3 regions of the Burkholderia sp. 22313 genome follow, and region 2 is predicted to be linked to each of the others. Evidence: riboswitches for the same ligand, from Rfam matches in the RefSeq annotation. Region 2 holds a riboswitch; each other region holds the start of a gene.
The links. Region 2 has a riboswitch for cobalamin ahead of cobG (precorrin-3B synthase). Riboswitches for the same ligand answer to the same signal wherever they lie in the genome.
Positions count from the first base shown of each region.

Region 1 (7,812 bases), on a different contig from region 2:
CGACGCACGCGTAGTCGGCCACGCCCGCGTTGTTCACGAGGATGTCGAGGCCGCCGGCCGCCGCGGCCGCGCGCGCGACGAGCGCGTCGCGCTCGGCCGGGTTCGACAGGTCGGCCGCGAGTGCGATCGCGCGGCCGCCGGCCTGTTCGATCAGCGCGACCGTTTCGGCGAGCGTGCCGGCGGTCGTGGCCGATTGCGTGAGGCTGCGCGCCGTCACGACGACGGTCGCGCCTTCGGATGCCAGGCGCTGCGCGATCGCGCGGCCGATGCCGCGGCTCGCGCCGGTCACGAGCGCGCATTTGCCTGCGAGCGTCGCGGTTCGGGGGTCGGTCATGATGTCTCCGGTGAAGAGGATGTCGTGTCGGGGCTGGCGCGTTCGGCTTCAGTGCGCTTCAGTGCGCGATATCCGCAACGTGCAGCACGAACTTGGTTTTCGCGTCGCCCGTTTGAACGAGATCGAGTGCCCGCGCCGCCTGTTCGAGCGGGAAACGGTCGAAGCGCGGCACGCGCAACGCACGGCGGCCGAGCCGTTCGGCGATCGCCGCGAGCGTGGCGCCGCTCGGCATCCGGCTGTAGGTCATCGCGGTGCGCAACCCGCGCCGCGCGGCTTCGGCGCTCGTCGCGGCCAGCCGCTCCGCATCGCCGGCCATGAGCGTCATGATGTTCACGAGCGTGCCGCCCGGTGCCAGCAGATCGAGCGGGGCGGGCAGCGTGTCGCCGCCGACCGCGTCGAGCACGAGATCGACGCCGCCTGGCGCCCATTCCCGCACGGCCGCCGCGATGTCCTGCGCGCGGTAGTCGATGCTCGCCGCCGCGCCGAATGATGCGACGCTCGCGCGATTGCGGGCCGAACACGTCGCCGCGACCCGCGCGCCGGCCTGCGCGGCCAGCTGGATCGCGAACGTGCCGACCGCGCCCGCGCCGCCGTGCACGAGGACGCGCTGCCCGGCACGCAGCCCGCCGTCGTCGAACAGGCCGGCCCACGCGGCGAGCGCGGGCGTCGGCGTGGCGGCCGCCTCCGCGAAGCTGACCGCGTCGGGCAGCCGCACGACCGAGTCGTGGCGCACCGCGACATATTCCGCATAGGCGCCCCAGCGCCCTGCACCGACGTCGGTCTGCGCGAACACGCGCATCCCGGGCGCGAAACCGTCCACGCCGTCGCCGACCGCCTCGACCACCCCGGCCGCGTCGAAGCCGATCACGAACGGAAACGTGATCTGCATGAACGCGCCGAGATAGCCTTCGCGGCATTTCCAGTCGGCGGGATTGACGCCCGCGCAGGCAACGCGGATCAGCACGTCGCCGGGGCCCGCCTTCGGGGCGGGAACGTCGGCCAGTCGCAGCGCGTCGGAATGGCCGACGCGATCGATCAGCAAGGCTCGCATGGTGGTGTCTCCAGGGTTGTCGTTGGTATCGCGAAGGGGTGCTGTGCGCCTCGCGTCACGCCGCCGTGTCGGCCAGCAGGCTCGACGCGAGCGGACAGAACGCGTGCGAGATCGCATCGACCGTCCAGTCGGGACTTTCTGCATCGAAGCGGCGATCGACCCAGCCCCAGTGATACGGATGCAGCAGGTATTCGCCGAGCAGATCGCCGACGTGCGCGAATTCCTGTTGCCACACGTGCGTCCATGCGCCCGGCGTCACGATGCGGCTCAGCCGCCAGTTGCGGATGCCGGGCATGAACGCGGGCATGCGAAGCAGTTCGCGTTCGAGCTCGCGCACCTGCGTTGCGGCGGCCGTTGGCCGCACACGCAGCATCAGCGTGCGCCAGATACCGTCGCGCAGCGCCGGTTCGCGCAGGCCGCCGCCGATCGCCCGGCACGCGGCGCCATCGATTCGGACCACGCCCGGTAAGCGGGCCAGCGCGGTGACATCCATCGTTTGACCGGTCGCCCGCTCGTCGCGCAGCACGTCGAGCGTGTAATCGCCCGCGCCCCAGCAGCCGTCGAGATTGCGCGCGAGCACCACGCGGGTCGCGCCGGGTAACGCCAGCGCGGCATCGCGCACCGCACGTTCGAACGCGCCCGCATCGTCGGTCGCCGCAACATGGATCTGGGCCGTGTCATGCCGCATGGCCGACCTCCGTCAGGGCGGGCAGCGGCGTATCGGCGTCCGTCATCACATGGCGGCGGCGGGCATCGCACAGCCCGTCGACGGCCATCCAGAACGCGACGACGTCGCCGTCGGTCAGTGCGCGCATCCGGTAGTACGACGGTGCGTCGGCGACCTGCCACGTCAGCCACAGCGTGCTCGATTGCCCCGGCACCGCGACGGGCGGCGACACCCAGCGGCCGCCGGCCGTCAGTCCGCGTGCCGCGTGGCCCGGCAGGTAGCGCTCGCGCAGCAGCGCCAGGACGTCGGGAATGCGCTCGGGCTCGAGGGTGATTTCGTCTACGATCTGGATCATGCGCGGGTCGTCTCGGAGGGTTCGCGGCGGGAAGCGAAACCGGCCGCCTACGCCGTTCCGGCGAGGCCGGAAGCGGCCGGCATGGATAGCATTCTTGCGTGGCGGCGCGCGGCGAACCCCTACCGGCCCGCTCACCGGCCCCTGTCGCAACGCTCACATTGGGAGACACATGAAACAGCGCGCATTGCCGGCACGCGGCCGCGTGCTGCCGGGCCTCGGCGCCCGCCTGCTCGACGAACTGGCGCGCAGCGGCGTGCGGCCGACGCCATCGCCGCCATCGCCGGCGTCGCCTGCCGTGGCCGCCGCGTCGGCCACGACGCCCCGCGGCTTCGTCGCGCTGTATCGCGACGCGATCGAGCGGCTCGAAGCGCAGGTCGCGCGCGGCGACGGCCATCCGCCGATGCGCAAGCAGGAAGTCGACCTGATGTGCCGCTGCCTGCTCAGTTGCGCGACGCTCGCCGAGGCGATCCGCTGCGCGGCCGAGTTCTGCGAGATGCTGACGCCGCGCGCCGGCGTGCTGTCGCTGACGGTGCGCGACGGGCACGCGATGTTCCGGATGGATTCGCTGCGCCGCACACGCAGCCCGGCCGCGTGCCTCGTCGACCTGACCGGGCTGTTCTGCTATCTGCAGCTGTTCGGCTGGCTGATCGGGCAGCCGCTGCGGCCGGACGAAGTCTGGCTCGGCCATCCGCGCCGCGACGACGCGATGCCGCTGCTCGGCCTGTTCAACGCGCCGGTCCACGTCGGCCGCAAGACCTACGGCTTCGCGTTCGACGCGACGCGGCTCGACGCCCGCGTGATCCGCCAGCCGGGCGAGCTCACCGCGTTCCTCGTCGATTTTCCGTTTCGTCTGATCGATGCGACGCCGGCCGTCGTGTCATGGTCGCAGCAGGTGCGCGGCTTTCTCGACGCGGCGCTCGCCCGCGAGCAGGCGCTGCCGGCGCTCGCGGAGCTGGCGGCGTGGCTCGGCGTCAGCGAGGCGACCTTGCGGCGGCGGCTGAGCGCCGAAGGCAGCGGCTACCACGTGCTGCGCGAGCAATGCCTGGCCGACGTCGCGCGACGCTGCCTGCGCGAATCGGACTGGCCGGTCGCGCGGATCGCCGCGCATCTCGGGTTCGGCGGCGAGGAAGCGTTCCGGCGCGCGTTCGTGCGATGGACGGGCGTGGCGCCGAGCCGGTTCCGGCGCGACGGCAGCGCCGCCGGCATGCCGTTTCATCAGACGTGAAACCCGACGGGAAGCGCGGTTCGAACGCCCCAAGCGCAAGGACCTGGAAAACATTCGGCGAACACTGACGTTTTTTCGCATCCCGGGCACCCCGGCAATTGACGCACCGGAGCGCTCGCCATTACGCTTGCGCGCTGATGGTTCCCCGGAACGGGATCAAAAGGGAACGCAGGGAGGCCACGCCTCGAATCTGCGGCTGCCCCCGCAACTGTAAGCGGCGAATCCGCGCCACCGCACGCCACTGGGAAACCGGGAAGGCCGGCGCGAATGACGACCCGCGAGCCAGGAGACCTGCCATCGACCCGAGGTCCAAGCAGCCGCACCGGGCGGGGTGTCCCGATGCGCCAGGCACCGCCGTTGGCGGTCGCTCCGTTGCATGGACGGCCCGACCTCAGGACCCTTCCGATGTCCACGCTTGCCGAATTCGCTTCCACGCGGGAAGCGTCGCGCCCTCGCATCGCCGCCCTCACGCGCGGCGTGCCGGCGCGCGTCTCGTTCGTCACCTCCATCACGTTCGACACGTGCGATGACGACTCGCGCGACAACCGCACATGCTGCCCGGCCTCTCCGCGAACCGACACGAACCCGGGCGGCACGCACCGCCCTCCGCTTACGCTCGCCGTACCCGCAACACGATCACGCTTCGCTGCCTCATGAACCTTCGCCACCTTCTCGCCACGTCCGCCGCCACGGCGCTGCTCTCCCCGATCGCCCATGCTGCCGGCGACACGGCGCCTACGCAGGCGCAGCCCGCGGACGGCGCTGACCTGCCGACCATCAGCGTGACCGACACGCGCCACCTGCCCGAGTCGTTCGACCAGCGCTATGCGACCACGCAGGTGCTCACGCGCGCCGATCTCGACCGGCTGTCGCCGAACGACCCGAGCATCACGCAGGCGCTCGCGACGCTGCCGGGCGTGACCGTCTCGCAGACCGGCGGCCCGGGATCCTCGGCGTCGGTCAGCATTCGCGGCTCGTCGGCCAGCCAGGTCGCGGTGTTCATCGACGGGATCCGGATCGGCTCGCCGACCACCGGCGTCGCGCCGTGGGCCGACCTGCCGACCGAAGCGTTCGAGCGCGTCGAGGTGATTTCGGGGCCGGCCGCCGCGTCGTTCGGCGCGAACGCGATGGGCGGCGTCGTGCAGTTGTTCACGCGCCGCGCGGCCAACCAGCCGAACCGGACCATCGTGTCGTTCGGCGGCGGCTCGAACAAGACCTTCGACACGCAGTTGCGCACGTCGGGCACCGTGCCGTCGACGGGGCCGCTCGCCGCGCTCGGCGGCCTCACCTACGCACTCGGGCTGCACGACTACAACACGGCCGGCATCGACGCGACGCGGCCCGTGTTGCCGTACCACGAGGACGGCCGCAATCCGTACCATGCGCAGGATCTCGATGCGCGCCTCGGCTATGCGCGCGACAACTGGTCGATCTCGACGTTCGCGCTGGTTCACCGTTCCGACCTGTCTTATGACAACGCCGGCTATGCGGACCGCCAGCTCGATCATCAACTGACGACCGGCCTCGCGTTCCATCTCGACATCACGCCCGACACGCAGTTCGACCAGTCGTTCGGTTATGCGAACGATCGCCAGTTCCTGTATGCGAGCGACCCGACCATTCCGACCGACCAGATCAACTCGCAGCGCATCACGTCGTCGACGTCGCTGACCCATCAGGCGCACGGCTTCCATCTGTTCGGCCTGCCGCTGTCCGGCGAGACGAAGATCGCGTACGACTTCACGCGCGAGCAGGCGTTCCTGCCGATCGACGTGCCGGACGGCGTGCCGACGCGCAACGATTCCGCGTTCTCGCTGCATCAGTCGGCGACGCTCGGCAGCGTGACGATGTTCGTCGCCGGCCGTCACGAGATCATCGCGGGGAAAGCCGTGAACACCGGCAACGCGGCGCTCGCCTGGGCGATCACGCCGGTTTATACGGCGCGCGTGTCGTACGGCAACGCGTTCCGCCTGCCGAGCTTCAACGACCTGTATTACCCCGGCTACGGCAATCCGGACCTGAACCCCGAACGCAGCGATTCGGTCGAGGCCGCGCTCGACGCGAACACCGCGTACGGCACGTTCAGCGCCGCGATCTACGACACGCGCGTCAACAACCTGATCGCGTACAACCCCGCGACGTTCTCGCCGATGAACATCGGCCGCGCGCATATCCGCGGCATCGACCTGTCGTACAAGGGCACGATCGGCCGCTCTACGCCGGTGAGCGTCGCGATCGGGTTCCTGAACCCGCAGGACGAAACCAACGACAGCTGGCTGAACCGCCGGCCGCGCCAGACCGTCAGCGTGAACGTCGACCACACGTGGGACGAATTTCACCTGCACGCACTGAGCACGGGCGCGTCGCTGACCTACGGCGGCACGACGTTCGACGACCCGGTCAACACGACGTACCTGCCGTCGTACCTGAGCGTGAACCTGCGCGCGTCGTACCGGATCAACGCGCATCTGACGGTGTCGGCGACGCTGTCGAACCTGTTCGACCGCCAGTACATGACCGCGTACGGCTACAACACGCTCGGCCGCACCGCGTTCGGCAAGGTCAGCTATACGTTCTGACGGGCTGATGCGGAGGCCTCGGCGCGGTGTGCGGCGAGGCCTCGGTCGGGAAGTTGGCCGGGGCAGCGCCGACGGGTCGGGTCAAGTGCGAGCGGTCGTGAAGCCGCACTCGTGCGGGGGCATGTCATGAATCCACCGTCCGCCACGAGCAAGCGCGCCGTGTTTACTGCTCTGGTGGCCGCAATGGCGAGTACACTGAAAACGCCATAGACGCAGGAGAACGTGGTGGCTGACTCTGCCCCCCAAAGCACCTTCCGAGGCCTGCCGCTCACTGCGGAGCAGGACGCGGAAGTGCGGCACTACATCAAGGACCGAACGCGGCGTGGGCTGCCATGGGACACGCCGGAGTTGAGCGCAATGCTCAAGGACATGCTGCAGCCCCCCGCTGACGACGACGGCGATATCGCGTCCCCCGCGGACGAAGCCCGACTGGCCGCCGAGCGCGCGGCGGCATCGCTTGACGAAGCGATGGACCCTACCGAGGCGAATGAGGAATGGTATGCGGCGATGGAGTCGGAACGCATGAAAGGACCCAGACGATAAAGCTGGCGCAACGCGCCCCGCTTCAGGGCCAGACAAGGCCACGCACGCCCGCGACCAGCTGGATCGCGCCGAATGCCGCGATGACGGCGGCCGACACGCGCGACAGCCCGTGCATGAACGCGAACGACATCGTCGTGCGCAGCGCGGCGGTCGCGCTGCTCAGGCACAGCCACCAGGTCGCGGAGCCGATGAACACGCCGGCGACCATCCGCGCCACCGTCAACCCCATCGCGCCTTCCCGGGCCGCCGGCAACGGGCCGAGCGCCGCGAAAATCCCGACGAACGACAGGATCGTCATCGGGTTCGACAGGGTCAGGCCGAACGTCGTCAGGAAATCGCGCAGCACGGTCGTGCGCGGCAGGTCGCGTTGCCTCGCCGACGCGGCCGGCGCCTGCCGCGCGATGGTCCACGCCAGCCACACGAGGAACGCGCCCCCGCCGATTTTCAGGCCGACGGTCAGCATCGGGAATGCCGTGACGATGCCTGCGATGCCGAGCGCGCCGAGCAGCCCGTAGATCGCATCGGCGCACGCGGCACCGACGCCCGTCGCGAACCCGGTGTGAAAACCGCGGCTCAGGCTGCGCTGGATGCACAGCATGCCGATTGGACCGACCGGCACCGCGATCGACAACCCCATCACGAAGGACTTGATGAACAGCATGGTCGGCTCCTCGCGACATGCAATGACCAGAACCGCCATCGTAGGGAAAGTCCGATCGCCGCTGAAGGCGGTTTTTAAGGAAAAATGGCCGCTTCACCTTAAAAACGCCGCCGCGATGGACGAACTCGACTGGAAGGTACTTGCGCTGCTGCAGGCCAACGGCCGCATCAGCTACACGGAGCTGGCGCGCCAGGTTCACCTGTCGGTGCCGGCGGTGACGGAACGCGTGAAGCGTCTCGAATCGGCCGGCGTGATCGACGGCTACACGGCGCGGGTCAACCCGGCCGCGGCCGGCTATCCGGTCAGCGCGCTGATCGGCATCACGGTGCCGCAGCCGGCGAAGGCGAAATTCCTGAAGCTGCTGGAGACGATTCCCGAAGTGGTCGAGTGCCATCAT
Region 1 is NZ_JBQEON010000005.1:57,520-65,331, forward strand. It holds gene ACTJKF_RS06265 (SDR family NAD(P)-dependent oxidoreductase) at 1-334, opposite strand, end outside; gene ACTJKF_RS06270 (NADP-dependent oxidoreductase) at 393-1,385, opposite strand; gene ACTJKF_RS06275 (Dabb family protein) at 1,441-2,073, opposite strand; gene ACTJKF_RS06280 (hypothetical protein) at 2,063-2,407, opposite strand; gene ACTJKF_RS06285 (AraC family transcriptional regulator ligand-binding domain-containing protein) at 2,577-3,632, shown strand; cobalamin riboswitch at 3,754-3,945, shown strand; gene ACTJKF_RS06290 (TonB-dependent receptor domain-containing protein) at 4,286-6,211, shown strand; gene ACTJKF_RS06295 (hypothetical protein) at 6,437-6,754, shown strand; gene ACTJKF_RS06300 (LysE/ArgO family amino acid transporter) at 6,777-7,415, opposite strand; gene ACTJKF_RS06305 (Lrp/AsnC family transcriptional regulator) at 7,531-7,812, shown strand, end outside.
Region 1: another riboswitch for cobalamin. It lies ahead of ACTJKF_RS06290 (TonB-dependent receptor domain-containing protein); the one in region 2 lies ahead of cobG (precorrin-3B synthase).

Region 2 (7,812 bases):
CCGCGCCGAGAATCACGATCGCGGGCGGAGTCGTCATCCTTGCCATTTTTCCCCCGGCACGACCAGCAGCGAGAAATACGGCGACGCCATCGGATCGACTTCGTCGAGCGGCACGATGCGCTGAGTCGCCATCGTCGCGCGCTCGACGTACCGCGCGCGCTTCGCGAGCCCCAGTTCGTCGAGCACGCGCCGCACCTTGTCGAAGTTGCGGCCGAGCTTCATCACGACGGCCGCGTCGGCCTGCGCGAGCCGCGCGCGCAGTTCGTCCGCCGGCAGCACGCCCGACAGCACCGACAGGCTCTGGTTGCGATAGACGAGCGGCTGCCCGAGCACGGCCGTGCCGCCGAGCATCGCGCACACGCCCGGGATCACTTCGGTGTCGTAGCGCGGCGCGAGGCGATCGTGCAGGTACATGTACGACCCGTAGAAGAACGGATCGCCTTCGCAGATCACCGCGACGTCGCGCCCGGCCTCGAGATGCGACGCGACGATCTCGGCCGCCGTGTCGTAGAAATCGGCGATCACCGTCTCGTAGCAGAGCGGCGGCGGCAGCGCCTCGGTCGTCACCGGATAGACGAGCGGCAGTTGCGTCTGCGCGTCGAGCAGGTGCGCCTCGACGATGCCGTACGCATTGCCTTTCTTGCCCTTCGCGACGAAATACGCAACCACCGGCGCGGCCTGCAGAACGCGCAGCGCCTTGATCGTCATCAGTTCAGGGTCGCCGGGGCCGACGCCGACCCCGAACAGGCGTCCGCGCGGGGCGGTCATTCGGCCTCCGTCGCGAGTGCGTTGACCGCGGCGGCGGCCATCGCGCTGCCGCCGCGCCGGCCGAGCAGCGCGACGTACGGCACGCCGCGGCTGTTCGCGTCGAGCATCGCCTTCGACTCGGCCGCGCCGATGAAGCCGACCGGAAAGCCGAGAATCAGCGCGGGGCGCGGCGCGCCGGCGTCGATCATGTCGAGCAGGTGGAACAGCGCGGTCGGCGCGTTGCCGATCACGACGACGCTGCCGGCCAGATGCGCTCGCCACAGTTCGAGCGCCGCGGCCGAGCGCGTGTTGCCGAGATGCCGCGCGAGGTCGGGCACTTCCGGCTCGCCAAGCGTGCAGAGCACGCGATTGCCGGCCGGCAGCCGCGCGCGCGTGATGCCTTCGGCGACCATCTTCGCGTCGCACAGGATCGGCGCGCCCGCCGCAAGGGCGGTGCGGCCCGCCGTGCCGGCGCCGGCCGAGAAGCGCAGGTCGTAGACGACATCGACCATCCCGCACGCGTGGATCACGCGCACCGCGAGCTTCTCGAGATCGGGCGGAACCCGCGACAGGTCGGCCTCGGCGCGGATCGTCGCGAACGACTGGCGGTAGATTTCCTGCCCGTCGCGAATGTAGTCAAGCATCGGTGGTGTCCTGGCTGTGCCGCGCGCCCGTGAGTCGGGCCGCGGCCTGGTCAATCGTCAGATGGCGCGCGAGCGGGGCGCCGAGGCCCGCGCCGGCATCGCGCCGGTAAAGGTCGTAGCGGGCGGGCGCCACCGCGACGAGCGTGTGTGTAGCGGGGTGCGGCAGCGCACAGTGGCGCTCGCAGCCGGTCAGGTGCACGTCGGCCGGGTATGCGACGCGCGCGGCGAGCGCGAGCGCATCGCGTTTCGTATCGGCGCGCGATTTCGCGCAACCCGCGCTGCCGGTGCAGGCGACGAGCGACGCCAGCGGGGCGGACGGCGTGCAGACGAGACCGAGCGACGCGAGACCGTCGAGCACGGCCGGCGCACGTTCGTGCCGCACGCCGTGCACGAACACGCCTTGCCACGGCGTCATCGACAGCGTGCCGTCGCCATCGGAGTCGGCAAGCGCCGCCAGCCGTTCCAGTTGCGTCGCGTCGAGCCGGCCGAGCACGCATTGCGCGCCGATGCTGCTGTGCTGCGTGTCGAGCGACGGCCGGGCGCCGAAGCGCAGCGCCGGATCGGCCGGCGTACGCCGCCAGCCGGCCAGTGCCGGATCGGTGTCGAGCGGAAAGGGCGCGTAGTGCTGCGTGCGCTCGCGCAACGCGCATTCGCGGCCGGTCGCGAGTAATCCGCGCATCCGCGTGACGTCGGCCGGCGCGAGATCGAGAAACGCGAGCAGTAACGCATGGACCAGCGCGACGGCCTGGTCCGGCGCCACGTCGAACGACGCGGGCGAATCGTCCGACGAAACCGGCGGACAGCCGGCCAGGCCCGCGGCGATGCGCACCGCGCCGTCGCCGCGACGCCACGCGGCGAGCCAGATGTCGTGCGGATGATCGAGTGCCGCGACCGCTTCGCCGCCGTCGAGCTGGATCGAGAATTTCGGCGACAGCTCGCCACGGCGCGGCTCGCGCGCGAGCATGTCGAGCAACGGCAGCGCGAGTGCGTGGCTGTCGAGCAACGCGTCGGGATCGCGCCCCGCGAGCGGGCTGAGCATCAGGTTGCGGACGTCGTCGGCCGCGGCGAGCGCGGCGCGGTCCGGAGCCGGATCGCCGCGGCTCGCGCGCGGGCCGAGCCCGGCATCGAGCAACGCGCTGGCCAGCGAATCGGCCGCGCCGTCGCGTATGCCGCGCAGCTGGAGATTCGCGCGATTGGTCGCGTCGATCGCCCCGGAGCCGTAGGCGCGGGCCGCGGCGGCGATCGCGCGCGCCTGGCGCGCATCGAGCCGGCCGCCCGGCAGCTTGATCCTGCACAATCCGCCATCGGCGGCCGCGACGACGCGCATGAGCCCCGGGCAAGCCGACGGGCGCACGACGGACGACGCAGGAATCGAAACGGGGGCGGAACTCACGGGATACCGGGACAGTGTCGCGCCGCGGCCAACGCATCGGTACACCCCGCCCGACGCCGACTGGCACGCACGCACTTTCAGGCCGGCAGGTCTCCTGGCTGACAGGTCGGCGCCGGCTCCCGGCCTTCCCGGTGAATCCAGTGGCATGAGGGGGAGCGCGGCTCGCTGTCTACAGTTGCGGGGGCAGCCACAGCGGCGCGAAGCGCGCCCTGTGTTCCCTCTTCGGCCCCGAAGGGCACCGGCGAACGAACGGCCGTAGGATACCCGATTTCCGCGGTGCTTCGCGACCGCCGAACGGGTGCCGTGACCTAGGCGAAACGGCGTCCGGCATCGGCGCCCCGGCAGATGAAACGCGCGATGGAACACGGTACCATGCCGACTTTCGCAACGCGGACGGCCGCACCGGCGCCTTCACGGCCGCCGTGCGGCGACTCGATGGAATCGGATGAAGGGGAAGGGTGCATGACGGCGTGGCTGACGATAGTGGGCATCGGCGACGACGGCTACGCGGGGCTCGGGCGCGGCGCGCGGCGCGCGCTGTTCGAGGCGGCGCGGGTCGTCGGTGCGAAGCGGCACCTCGACATGCTGCCTGCGCGGCTGCCGGCCGCCCGCGAAGCGTGGCCGTCGCCGTTCGATGTGTCGGGCCTGCTCGCGCAGCGCGGCACGCCGGTCTGCGTGCTCGCGAGCGGCGACCCGATGCTGTTCGGCGTCGGTGCCACGCTCGCGCGCGAACTCGCCCCCGACGAATGGCGCGTGCTGCCCGCCCCATCGTCGCTGTCGCTGGCGGCCGCGCGGCTCGGCTGGGCGTTGCAGGACACCGGCGCGGTGTCGCTCGTCGGCCGGCCGCTCGCGACGCTCGCGCGTCACCTGCTGCCGGGCCGGCGGCTGTTCGTGCTGAGCGCCGACGGCCGCACGCCGGCCACGGTCGCCGCCGAACTGACCGCGCGCGGCTTCGGCCCGACGCGCATCAGCGTGTTCGAACATCTCGGCGGCCCGCTCGAGCGGCGTCTCGACAGCCTCGCGCAGGACTGGCACGTCGGCGAAACCGCCGCGCTCAACCTTGTCGCCCTCGACTGCCAGGCCGGCCCCGATGCGCCGCGCCGTGCGCTCACGCCCGGCCTGCCCGACGACGCCTACCGCCACGACGGCCAGTTGACCAAGCGCGACATGCGCGCGTTGACGCTCGGGCGCCTCGCACCCGCACCCGGCGAGCTGCTGTGGGACGTCGGCGCGGGCAGCGGCTCGATCGGCATCGAATGGATGCGCGCGCATCCGTCGTGCCAGGCGATCGCGATCGAGTCGCATGCGGAGCGCCAACGCTTCATCGAGCACAACCGCGACGCGCTCGGCGTGCCGGGCCTGCAACTCGTCGCGGGCCGCGCACCCGATGCGCTCGCGGGGCTCGCCGTGCCCGACGCGGTCTTCATCGGCGGTGGCGCGACCGCAGCCGGCGTGCTCGACGCGTGCTGGCGGGCGCTGAAACCCGGCGGCCGGCTCGTCGCGAACGCGGTCACGCTGCAAGGCGAACTGGCGCTCGCCGCGTGGCGCGACGCGCACGGCGGCACGCTCACGCGTGTGTCGCTCGCGCACGCCGAGCCGCTCGGCCGCTTCGACACGTGGCGGCAGCCGTTGCCCGTCACGCTGTATGACGTGCGCAAGCCCGATTCCGCGGTCGCGGACGCCGCGCACGTCACGGACCTCCCCTGATGCGCGACGAAACCCCCGAACAACCGGCACCGCTGCGGTTCGGCTACACGACCGGCAGCTGCGCGACCGCGACGTCGCTCGCCGCCGCGCGCCTGCTGCTCGCGGGCCGCGCGGACGATGCGGTCGAGATCGTGTTGCCGAAGGGGCAGCGCGTGATGATGCGGCTCGAGTTCTGCCGCGCCATGGCCGACGGCGCCGAGGCCGGCACGCTCAAGGACGCCGGCGACGATCCGGACGTCACGCACGGCGCGCTGATCTTCGCGCGCGTCGCGCTGGCCGCCGCGCCCGGTGTGCGTTTTCATGCGGGGCCGGGCGTCGGCACCGTCACGCGCGCGGGGCTCACGCTGCCCGTCGGCGAGCCGGCGATCAATCCGGTGCCGCGCCAGATGATGACCACGCACCTCGGCGCGCTCGCGGCCGAATACGGCTATGCAGGCGGCTTCGACGTGACGATCGGCGTCGAGGGCGGCGAGGCGCTCGCGTTGAAGACGATGAACCCGCGCCTCGGCATCGTCGGCGGACTGTCGATTCTCGGTACGACCGGCATCGTGCGGCCCTTCTCGTGCTCGGCGTACATCGCGTCGATCCATCAGGGCATCGACGTCGCGCGCGCGAACGGCATCGCGCACATTGCCGCGTGCACCGGCAACGCGAGCGAGGATGCCATGCGCGCGCACTACGGGCTGCCCGACATGGCGCTGATCGAGATGGGCGATTTCGCCGGCGCGGTGCTGAAGCACCTGCGCCGCGCGCCGGTCGCGCGCCTGTCGATGTGCGGCGGCTTCGGCAAGCTCAGCAAGCTCGCGGCCGGTCATCTCGACCTGCACAGCCGCCATTCGAGCATCGACCTGCCGCTGCTCGCGCAGTGGGCGGCCGAAGCCGGCGCGAACGACGCGCTGCAGGCCGCGATGCGCGCGGCGAACACCAGCCAGGAAGCGCTGAAGTTCGCGCACGCGGGCGGCGTGCCGCTCGGCGACCTCGTCTGTGCCCATGCGCTGCGCGTCGCGCGCGAAATCGTGCCGGCGTCCGTCGCGGTCGAAATGTTCGCGATCGACCGCCAGGGCCGCTTCGTCGGGCGCGCGCGATGAGCACGCGCATCCTGCTGCTCGGGGGCACCGGCGACGCGTTGAGGATCGCACGCGCGCTCGGCCCACGGCACGTCTACAGTCTCGCCGGGCTCGGCAAGGTGCCCGACGATTTGCGCTGCGAAGTCCGCGTCGGCGGGTTCGGCGGGGCAGCCGGGCTTGCCGCGTATCTGCGCAGCGCCGGCATCGGGCTCGTGATCGATGCAACACATCCCTACGCCGCGCAGATCAGCGCGAACGCGGCGGCCGCCGCGCGCGACGCGGGCGTGCCCCTGTGGGCGCTGCGCCGCGCGCCGTGGACGCCGCAGCCCGGCGACGACTGGCGGATGGTTGACGACTGGGCCGGCATCGAGGCCGCGCTCGCGCCGTTCCGGCGGCCGCTGTTCACGCTCGGCCGCGAACCGCTCGCGCATCTCGACGCGATTGCGCCGCACCAGTTCTGGCTGGTGCGCTGTCTCGATGCGCATCCCGGCAACGCGCGCGCGCAGGTCGTCGCCGCGCGCGGGCCCTTCACGCTCGACGGCGAACGCGCGCTGTTCGCGCTCGCCGGCATCGACGTCGTCGTCAGCAAGAACAGCGGCGGGGCCGCGACCGAGGCCAAGCTCGAGGTCGCGCGCGAACGCAGGCTGCCGGTCGTGATGCTGCGACGGCCGCCGTTGCCCGACGCCGATCGCGCGTTCGACTCGGCCGCCGCGCTGCTCGATGCGCTTGATCCGGCCGCACGCGCGTGATGCCGCGCGAACGGCCGCCCCATGAATTGACGGAGATTTTTCGATGACGGTGTATTTCATCGGCGCGGGCCCCGGCGACCCGGAGCTGATCACGGTGAAGGGCCAGCGCCTCGTGCGCACGTGCCCGGTGATCCTGTACGCGGGTTCGCTCGTGCCGCCGGCGGTGCTCGACGGCCATCGCGCGGCGCAGGTCGTCAATACGGCCGAGCTCGACCTCGACGCGATCGTCGCGCTGCTCGCCGCGGCACACGCGAAAGGACAGGACGTCGCGCGCGTGCATTCGGGCGATCCGTCGCTGTACGGGGCGATCGGCGAACAGATCCGCCGGCTGAAAGCGCTCGGGATTCCGTATGAAATCGTGCCGGGCGTGACGGCCACGGCGGCGTGCGCGGCGACGCTCGGTGTCGAGCTGACATTGCCCGGTGTCGCGCAGACGGTGATCCTCACGCGCTTCGCGGGCAAGACGACGATGCCGGAAGGCGAAGCGCTCGGCTCGCTCGCCGCGCATCGCGCGACGCTCGCGATTCATCTCGGCGTGCGGCATCTCGCGCGGATCGTCGATGAAGTCCTGCCGCATTACGGGCCCGACTGCCCGGTCGCGGTGATCTATCGTGCGAGCTGGCCCGACGAGGAACGCGTGACCGGCACGCTGGCCGACATCGTCGGCAAGGTGCAGGGCACGCAGATCGAGCGTACTGCACTGATCCTGATCGGACGCGTGCTCGATGCGCAAGGGTTCGCGGATTCGACGCTGTATGCGAGCGCCGGCTGATCACGCCCGCGCGACGCGCCGCGCCAACCGCGGCGCGAATCCCGTCGCCAGCGCGAACAGCACGACACACAGGCAAGCCATCGCGACCCATGCCGGCGACAGATCCGCGAGATGCTGGCGCACGACACCCGCCGCGAACGGAAACACCCCCGCGATCAGATAGCCGATACCCTGCACGAACCCCGTCAGCGATGCCGCGTCGGCCGGCGTCGCCGCGTGATCGACGGTGACGATCAGCGACAGCGGAAACAGCGCGCCGATCCCGGCCCCCATCAGCAGCGCGGCCGGCAACGCGAGCGCCTGCGGCGCCGCCAGCATCACCAGCAACCCGGCGAGCAGCAACGCGATCGCCGCGTGCAGCGCAGGCCGGCGATCGGGCAGGCGGTCGATCGTCGCCGAGATCGCCAACCCCGCGACCACTTCCGCGAGCGTCACGCCGCCGAGCAGGGTGCCGGCCTCGGTCGGCGACCAGCCGAGCCGCATGTAGTACGGCGGCAGCCACGCCAGCACCAGCGTGTAGGCGCCCGTCGCGATCCCGAAGAACGCCGCGAGCCGCCATGCGCGCGGCGAGCGCGACGGTTGCATATGCGTGGCCGGCGCCGAAGCCGCGAGCGCTCCGGACCCGGCCGCATCACCGCCGCGGCTGGCCAGCGGCCACGCGATCGTCGCGATCGCGGCCGGCAACGTCCAGCCCGCAAGTGCCGCGAGCCAGCCCCAGCGCGCCGCGGCAAAC
Region 2 is NZ_JBQEON010000008.1:33,512-41,323, reverse strand. It holds gene cobJ (precorrin-3B C(17)-methyltransferase) at 1-37, opposite strand, end outside; gene ACTJKF_RS08920 (precorrin-2 C(20)-methyltransferase) at 34-768, opposite strand; gene ACTJKF_RS08915 (precorrin-8X methylmutase) at 765-1,391, opposite strand; gene cobG (precorrin-3B synthase) at 1,384-2,745, opposite strand; cobalamin riboswitch at 2,852-3,042, opposite strand; gene cbiE (precorrin-6y C5,15-methyltransferase (decarboxylating) subunit CbiE) at 3,247-4,491, shown strand; gene ACTJKF_RS08900 (cobalt-precorrin-5B (C(1))-methyltransferase) at 4,491-5,579, shown strand; gene ACTJKF_RS08895 (cobalt-precorrin-6A reductase) at 5,576-6,307, shown strand; gene cobM (precorrin-4 C(11)-methyltransferase) at 6,351-7,079, shown strand; gene ACTJKF_RS08885 (MFS transporter) at 7,080-7,812, opposite strand, start outside.

Region 3 (7,812 bases), on a different contig from region 2:
CTCGGCAACTTCATCAACGGCGAGCTGTGGGGTCGCGTGACCGATCCGCATTCGCCGTGGGCGATGCTGTTCCCGGGCGCGATGCGCGACGACGCGGCATGGCTGCCGCAGCATCCGGCGCTCGTCGAGAAGTGGCATCTGGCCGACGTGTTCATGCAGTATCAGATGCTGCCGCGCCATCCTTCGCAGCTCTACGAAATCGCACTCGAAGGCATTGCGCTGTTCTTCGTGTTGTTCCTGTTCGCGCGCAAGCCGCGGCCGATGGGCGCCGTGTCCGCGCTGTTCCTGATCGGCTACGGGCTCGCGCGCTTCACGGTCGAATTCGCACGCGAACCGGACGACTTCCTCGGCCTGCTCGCACTCGGCTTGTCGATGGGGCAATGGCTGTCGCTGCCGATGATCCTCGCGGGCATCGCACTGATGGTGTGGGCGTACCGCCGCCGTGCGGCAAATGCGGTTGCGTAATGCGTGACGCGCAATGCGTGGTGTGATGCGTGTACGTGATGCGCGATGCGATGCCGATGCGCACGATCGGCGTGCGTGTCGATCACAGCATCGCTGAATCGCAAATGAAAAACGCCGGCCCGAAGGCCGGCGTTTTCGCATCGGGCGAGCGTAGCGCGATGCGCGTTACTTCATCTGCACCGAACCGTTGACGGTGACCGACACGGTCGTCTTGCCGCCCTCGACCGAGATCGGCGCGCTCATCTTTGCGCTGTCCATCGGCGCCGCGGCCATCGCCATCATGCGCGGGTACGGCTGCACGTTGCGGCCGCCGCCGACGTTCACGTCGCGAATCGAGTAGCTGCCGTAGCCGAAGGCCTTCGCGGCTTCGTCCGCGCGTGCGCGGAACGACTTGATCGCTTCGGTCGTGAGCTTCTGCTCGGCCGCGCGCTGCGCTTCGGGCGACAGCGAGAACTCGACGTTCGCGACCTGCATCTGGTTCGACAACTGGCCGGCGAGCTTTGACGCCGCCGCGAAATCGCGCGATTCGAGCACGACTTCGGTACGGCCGCGCCATGCGGAGATCCTGCCGTCGCGATCGGTGCTCGGGTACACGGAGAACGCACCGGTGCGCGCGGTGACGCCCGACACGCCCTTCGCCTGCGCGAGTGCCGCGTCGGCGCGCTGGTTCAGCGCGGACGTCAGGCTGCCCGGATCCTTCGCCTGCTGTTCGTAGAACAACGTGATGTGGATGATGTCTTGCGGCACGTCGGCGCTGGCCTGCGACGACAACGACAGCACACCCGCCGGCTCCGGAAAGTGCGGGTTCGCGGTCTGCGCGTGTACGGCCGGCGACGCGAGCGTCAGCGCGACGGGGACGGCGGCGGCGAGGGCGAGCGACAGCGCGAGTGCGGTTTTCCTGGTCATTGTTGGACTCCTTGTGCGAGGGCGCGCAGGCGGATCACGCGTGCGCGACGCGGGCGAACCGCGCGACGAAAAAACGGCCGCCGGCCCGATCGGGCGACAGCGGTTGCTTAGGCCGCGCGAACGCGCCGCGAGTTCCGTGACGGTGGCGCGGGTTGACCGGATTTGACCTTTGGCGTGCGTCGCCGCGCATGCCTACTTCATCAGCTTTTCGGTGATGAAGCGCCATTCGGCGCGCGTGACCGGCGTGATCGACAGCCGGTTGCCGCGCGCGAGCACGCGCATGTCGGCGAGTTCGTCGTGTTCGCGCAGCGCGGCGAGCGGCACGAGCGGCGACTTTTTCACGAAGCGCACGTCGACGAGCAGCCAGCGCGGTGCTTCCTGCGTCGACTTCGGATCGTAATACGGGCTGTCCGGATCGAACTGGGTCGGATCGGGGTAGGGCGTGGACGAGACTTCGGCGAGGCCCGCGATGCCCGGTTCAGGGCAGCTCGAGTGATAGAACAGCACGCCGTCGCCGATCTTCATCGTGTCGCGCATGAAATTGCGCGCCTGATAGTTGCGCACGCCGGTCCAGGGCAGCGAGTGCTGCGGCGCGTGCGAGAGATCGTCGATGCTTGCTTCGTCCGGTTCGGACTTCATCAGCCAGTATTGCATGGATCGTGATCGACGCAGAAAGAGGCTGCTACAAAAGGAAACGGCATCGGGACTCGCCCGATGCCGTTGGATAGGCCCCCGCCTTGGCCGCTAGGCCGGCATCCTGAACCTGGGGTTCAGAATTGGTCGCAGTTAGCAGCACATCGGGTACATCAGACAGAGTGACGCGCGCGCCCGTGCTACAAATTTCCGCAACCGTGCACATGGCATTGGTTCAAGGAATATATGACCTTGGCGAACCAGGCAGGGAAGCTGATTGAACTGTGTTTCGTTGCGCCAATTTGACCACCGTTGATCGCCGAGATCAAGGGGAATCGACGCATCGATCAAACGTTACTGCGTCTCGTGCTGTGCGAGCACCGCGCCGAGCTGTTCGTTCATCTGGTGCATTGTACGACGGATTTCTTCCGCCGGAAATGCTTCACCGTGCCGCACGCTCGTTTGCAGCCGCAGCAATTCCGAGGCGAGCGACAGCGCGGCCATCACCGCGATGCGATCGGTGCCGCGCACCGAGCTGTTCGCGCGGATCTTCGACATTTCGGCGTCGACGCGTGCGACGGCCTCGAGCAGCGCCGCTTCGGTTTCGGCCGAGCAGGCGAGCCGATACGGCTGACCGAGAATCGAGACTTCGATCTGCTTGGTGCTCATGCATGTTCTCCGTGGCTGGCCGCGTCATCGCTGCCCGTGCGCGCCTGCGCATCCAGCAGATCGAGCTGATTGTCGGCTTGCTCGGCGTTCTTCGTGCGCGGCAGCTTTTCGAGAATCGCGTTCAGTTTGACCTGGGCGTCGTCGATCTTTGCCGACAGCGTGTCGCGCTCGGCCGCGAGCGCATTGCGTTCGTCGCGCAGTTGCGCGAGTTCCGCGCGGACGGTGTCCGCTTCCGCGCGCATTTGCGCGACCTGCTCCTCGAGCGCGAGCCGTTCCGAGTGATAGCGCTTGTTCAGCGAAATCAGACGGCCAATATTTTGAGATAAGGTTTCGAGTTCGTTGAGCATCTGCTGCGTCCTCTAAAGACCCAGCATTTTAGCGCGGAATAACGCGCATTCCGACATCTGTAACGTTTCCAGTCGTAACACCCCGGCTTCATGCCGCGAATACGCGGGTCCGGCACGCCTTTCGCACGCGTTTTCGACGCTTTCTTGACGCTCGCGCGGCCCGCTCCTAAACTGGCGCCGCCTCGGTGCTCGCGCGTGCGTCGCGCGGTTAAACGGGAAGCAGGGCGCGTACTCCGCCCGGAGATCGCCAACCTGCGCTGCCCCCGCAACGGTAAGCGGCCGCGTCGCATGACGCAGGCCGGCTCGGGCGCGTTTCGCGTGCAGGTTCGCACGTGGGCGCGGGCCACTGCGCGCGACACGCGCGGGAAGGCGAGCCGGTATGCCGCCAGCCCGGATACCGGCCGAGGCGAGGAGCCCGCACGGGCTTCGTGACGCGCGGCCTGCGGGGAAGCGGGGCGCGCAGTGCTTCACGGGACTTGTCTTCGATGCTGACCCCAATCGTCCACGTGGCATCCGGCGCATGCCGTGGCTTGCCGTTTGCCGCGGTCGCGCGGACTGCGGTGCATGCCGATTCGTCCGGATCGATGGCGACGCACGTCGTCGTCACGCGAATCGACCCGATGCCGCACCTTCCACTATATTGCGCAGAACGCCGGCCGCGCGAAGGTGCGGCCCGACGGCGCGCGGCCGTCGCATGCCGGCATGACCGACGTGCGGCGCTACCGCCGCAACCACCCGTTCAACAAGGATGACGAGCTTGTCTATGCCTGCAATACGCCGCAGCGCGCCCGTATCGCGCGCGGCCGGCCACCGCGGTCAGCCGACGTGTCGCGTGTCATGCACGGCGCCGCGCGTCGCATGAGCGCCGCGCGTGCCGCCGCGATCTGGGCCGTGCTGGCGGCCGTGGTCGCGGTGCTGTTCGTCGCGTCGCTGTCGATCGGCAGCGTGCCGATGTCGCCGTGGCAGGCGCTTGGGTCGCTCGTGCCGCATGGCGGCGACGCGCTGTTCGCCGACATTGTGCGCACGCTGCGATTGCCGCGCGCGCTAGCAGGCTTCGCGTGCGGCGCGCTGCTCGCGCTGGCCGGCGCGCTGCTGCAGGTGCTGCTGCGCAATCCGCTCGCGGAGCCGTACGTGCTCGGCGTGTCCGGTGGCGCGGCGGGTTTCGCGCTCGTCGCGATGATCGCGGGCGCCGCGTGGTGGCTCGTCGATGCGTCCGCGTTCGCCGGCGCGCTCGTGTCGGTCGCGCTGGTGCTGGGGCTCGCGCGCCGCGAGCTGTGGCGCGGCGACTCGCGCGATGCGTCGCCGCGACTGCTGCTCACGGGCGTCGTGATCGCGGCCGGGTGGGGCGCGCTCGTCACGCTGCTGTTGTCGCTCGCGCCCGATGCGCGGCTGCGCGGCATCATCTTCTGGCTGACGGGCGACCTGAACGGCGTGACGGCGCCGTGGTTCGCATGGGGCGCGCTGCTGCTGGCCGCCTGTGTCGCGCTGCCGGCCGCGCCGCAACTGAACGTGCTGCTGCGCGGCGACGCGACCGCGCTCGCGCTCGGCGTGCCGGTCGCGCGACTGCGCGTGCGGATCTATCTCGTCGCGTCGCTGGCCGCCGCGGCGGCAGTGACGACGGCCGGCACGATCGGCTTCGTCGGCCTCGTCGTGCCGCACGCGCTGCGGCTCGCCTTCGGCAACGACCAGCGCATGCTGCTGCCGGCGGCAATGCTCGCGGGCGGCGGCGGCGTGATGGCGGCGGACCTGCTCGCGCGCACCGCGATCGCGCCCGCGCAATTGCCGGTCGGCGTGATGACCGCGTTGGCCGGCGTGCCGGTGTTCCTGTGGATGTTGCTGAGGAGACCGATGCGATGACGCACACCGCACCGCACACCGCCGGCGACATCGCCTATGCGGCAGTCGACCTGACACTGAAGGCCGGCGAGCGGACGTTGCTCGCCGGCTTCACGCAGGCGTTCCGGCCCGGCGAGATCTGGTGCGTCGCGGGGCCGAACGGCGCCGGCAAGACGACGCTGCTCGCGACGCTCGCAGGCCTGCAGCAGCCGGCCGGCGGCCAGGTCGCGATCGACGGCCGGCCGCTCGCTGCGTGGCCGCCCGAACAGCTCGCGCGGCGCCGCGCGCTGATGCCGCAGCAACTGCACGACGCCTTCAGTGCGACGGTATTCGACACGGTGCTGCTCAACCGCTTTCCGTATCTCGGCGGCTGGGGCTGGGAGCGCGACGGCGACCGCGCGGCCGCGCACGACGCGCTCGCGACGTTCGGGCTGACCGCGCTCGCGTCGCGCGACGTGCTGTCGCTGTCGGGCGGCGAGCGGCAGCGCGTCGCGCTGGCCGCGACGCTGTGCCAGGACGCGCCGCTGATGTTGCTCGACGAACCGCTCGCGCATCTCGACCTGCATCACCAGATCGACGGCCTGACCGCGTTGAATGCGTGGCTCGACGCGGGCCCGCGCACGGTGCTGTTCTCGTGCCACGACCTGAATCTCGCGCGGCGTTTCGCGACGCACGCGCTGTTGCTCGACGGCCGCGGTCACGCGTGGGCCGGCCCCGTGCACGACGTGCTGACGCCGGCGCGCGCGAGCGACGCGTTCGGCTATCCGCTCGTGCTGATCCGCGAGAACGGCCGCGACGCGCTGTTGCCCGCGTGGCCCGAGCGGCGATGATCTTCCTTCTTTCGACGCGCGGCACCGGCCGCGCCAACGAGGCAACCTTCCGATGACGAATTCGACCGCCCAGACCGCCGAGACCGCCCACACCGATTTCCCGCCCGCGATCGCGCCGCTCGACGACGTGCTGCGCAAGCGCCTGCAGCATGTGATCGATCACAAGACCAAGCCGCCCGGCAGTCTCGGCCAGCTCGAGGCGATCGCGCTGCAGATCGGCCTGATCCAGCGCACCGAGCGGCCGCAGGTGCAGCGCCCCGTGACGATCGTGTTCGCCGGCGACCACGGGATCGCGGCCGAGGGCGTGAGCCCGTATCCGCAGTCGGTCACCGCGCAGATGGTCGCGAACTTCCTGGCCGGCGGCGCGGCGATCAATGCGTTCTCGAGTGTCGCGCAGAGCGCGCTCGAGATCGTCGATGCGGGCGTCGCGTCGCCGCTGCCGGTGTCCGACCGGCTCGTGTCGCTGCCGGTCGCGCGCGGCACGCGCAACTTCGCGGCCGAACCCGCGATGACGCGCGACGACGCGCTGACGGCGCTCGCCGCCGGCGCGGCGCGCGTGCGCCTGCACGCATCGCTCGGCACGAACGTGATCGGCTTTGGTGAAATGGGGATCGCGAACACGTCGTCGGCCGCGTGCCTGATGAGCCGGCTGCTCGACGTGCCGATCGACGCGTGTGTCGGGCGCGGCACGGGCCTCGACGACCAGGGGCTCGCGCACAAGCGCGCGGTGCTCGGCCGTGCGCTCGTCCGGCATTCGCACGCGATCGCGCCGCTCGACGTGCTGGCGACGTTCGGCGGCTTCGAGATCGCGATGATGACGGGCGCGTATCTCGCGGCCGCGAGCGAGCGGATGACGATCCTCGTCGACGGCTTCATCGCGACGGCCGCGCTGCTCGTCGCCGAGCGCATCGCACCCGGCGTGCGCGACTACTGCGTGTTCTCGCACGCGTCGCACGAGGCCGGGCACCGGCGCATGCTCGAGCACTTCGGCGCGAAGCCGCTGCTCGCGCTCGACCTGCGGCTCGGCGAAGGCACGGGCGCCGCGCTCGCGCTGCCGCTGGTGCGCGCGGCGGCCGCGTTCCTCGCCGAGATGGCGAGCTTCGAATCCGCGGGCGTCGACAATCGTGACGCCTGAGCGCGCGCGCGGCGTGCGCGCCGAACTGCGCTACTTCTTCGTCGCGCTCGGCTATTTCACGCGCGTGCCGGTGCCGCGCGCGATCGGCTACGCGGCCGGCGATCTCGACCAGGCCGCGCGCTACTTCCCGCTGGTCGGCGCATGCGTCGGCGCGTGGGGCGCGCTCGTCTACCTGGCGGCGTTGCGCGTGCTGCCGGCGTCGATCGCGGTCGGACTGTCGATGGCCGCGACGCTGCTCGCGACCGGCGCGTTCCACGAGGATGGCCTGGCCGACAGCTGCGATGCGTTCGGCGGCGGCTACACGCGCGATGACGTGCTGCGCATCATGCACGACTCGCGCATCGGCACGTTCGGCGCGGTCGCGCTCGTGGTGACGCTCGGCCTCAAATGGCAGGCGCTCGCGGCCATGCCGCCGCTGCGCGCCGCGTGGACGATGATCGCCGCGCATGCGGCGAGCCGCGCGGCGGCCGTGAGCCTGCTGATGTCGCTCGACTACGTTCGGCCGGAAGGCAAGGCGAAACCGGTCGCGCAGCGCATGGGCGCACGCGCGGCCTGGGTCGCGGCCGGGTCCGGGCTGCCGTGGCTGTTCTGGCCGGACTGGCGCGCGGGCCTCGCGGCCCTGGTCGCGCTCGTGCTCGTGCGTGCATGGGCGGCCCGCTATTTCGTGAAGCGGATCGGCGGTTATACGGGAGACTGTCTCGGCTTCGCGCAGCAGTTGAGCGAACTCGCGATCTATCTGGTGGTGCTTGGATGGACGTCGTCCTGATTCGCCATCCGGCCGTCGAGGTCGAGCCGGGTGTCTGCTACGGGCGCAGCGACGTGCCGCTCGCCGCGTCGGCCGACCACGGCGCGCAGGCCGTGCGTGCGCATCTGGCCGCGCTCGGGGCGCCGTTGCCCGAACAGCTCTGGACCAGCCCGCTCACGCGCTGCGCGTCGGTCGCAGAACGGCTCGCGCTGGCGTTCGACGTGCCGCTGCGGCGCGACGCGCTCT
Region 3 is NZ_JBQEON010000004.1:57,733-65,544, reverse strand. It holds gene lgt (prolipoprotein diacylglyceryl transferase) at 1-465, shown strand, start outside; gene ACTJKF_RS05115 (SIMPL domain-containing protein) at 631-1,371, opposite strand; gene ACTJKF_RS05110 (EVE domain-containing protein) at 1,564-2,025, opposite strand; RNA gene ssrS (6S RNA) at 2,097-2,278, opposite strand; gene ACTJKF_RS05100 (cell division protein ZapA) at 2,359-2,673, opposite strand; gene ACTJKF_RS05095 (ATPase) at 2,670-3,020, opposite strand; cobalamin riboswitch at 3,187-3,440, shown strand; gene ACTJKF_RS05090 (FecCD family ABC transporter permease) at 3,879-4,877, shown strand; gene ACTJKF_RS05085 (ABC transporter ATP-binding protein) at 4,874-5,686, shown strand; gene cobT (nicotinate-nucleotide--dimethylbenzimidazole phosphoribosyltransferase) at 5,739-6,821, shown strand; gene ACTJKF_RS05075 (adenosylcobinamide-GDP ribazoletransferase) at 6,811-7,587, shown strand; gene cobC (alpha-ribazole phosphatase) at 7,572-7,812, shown strand, end outside.
Region 3: another riboswitch for cobalamin. It lies ahead of ACTJKF_RS05090 (FecCD family ABC transporter permease); the one in region 2 lies ahead of cobG (precorrin-3B synthase).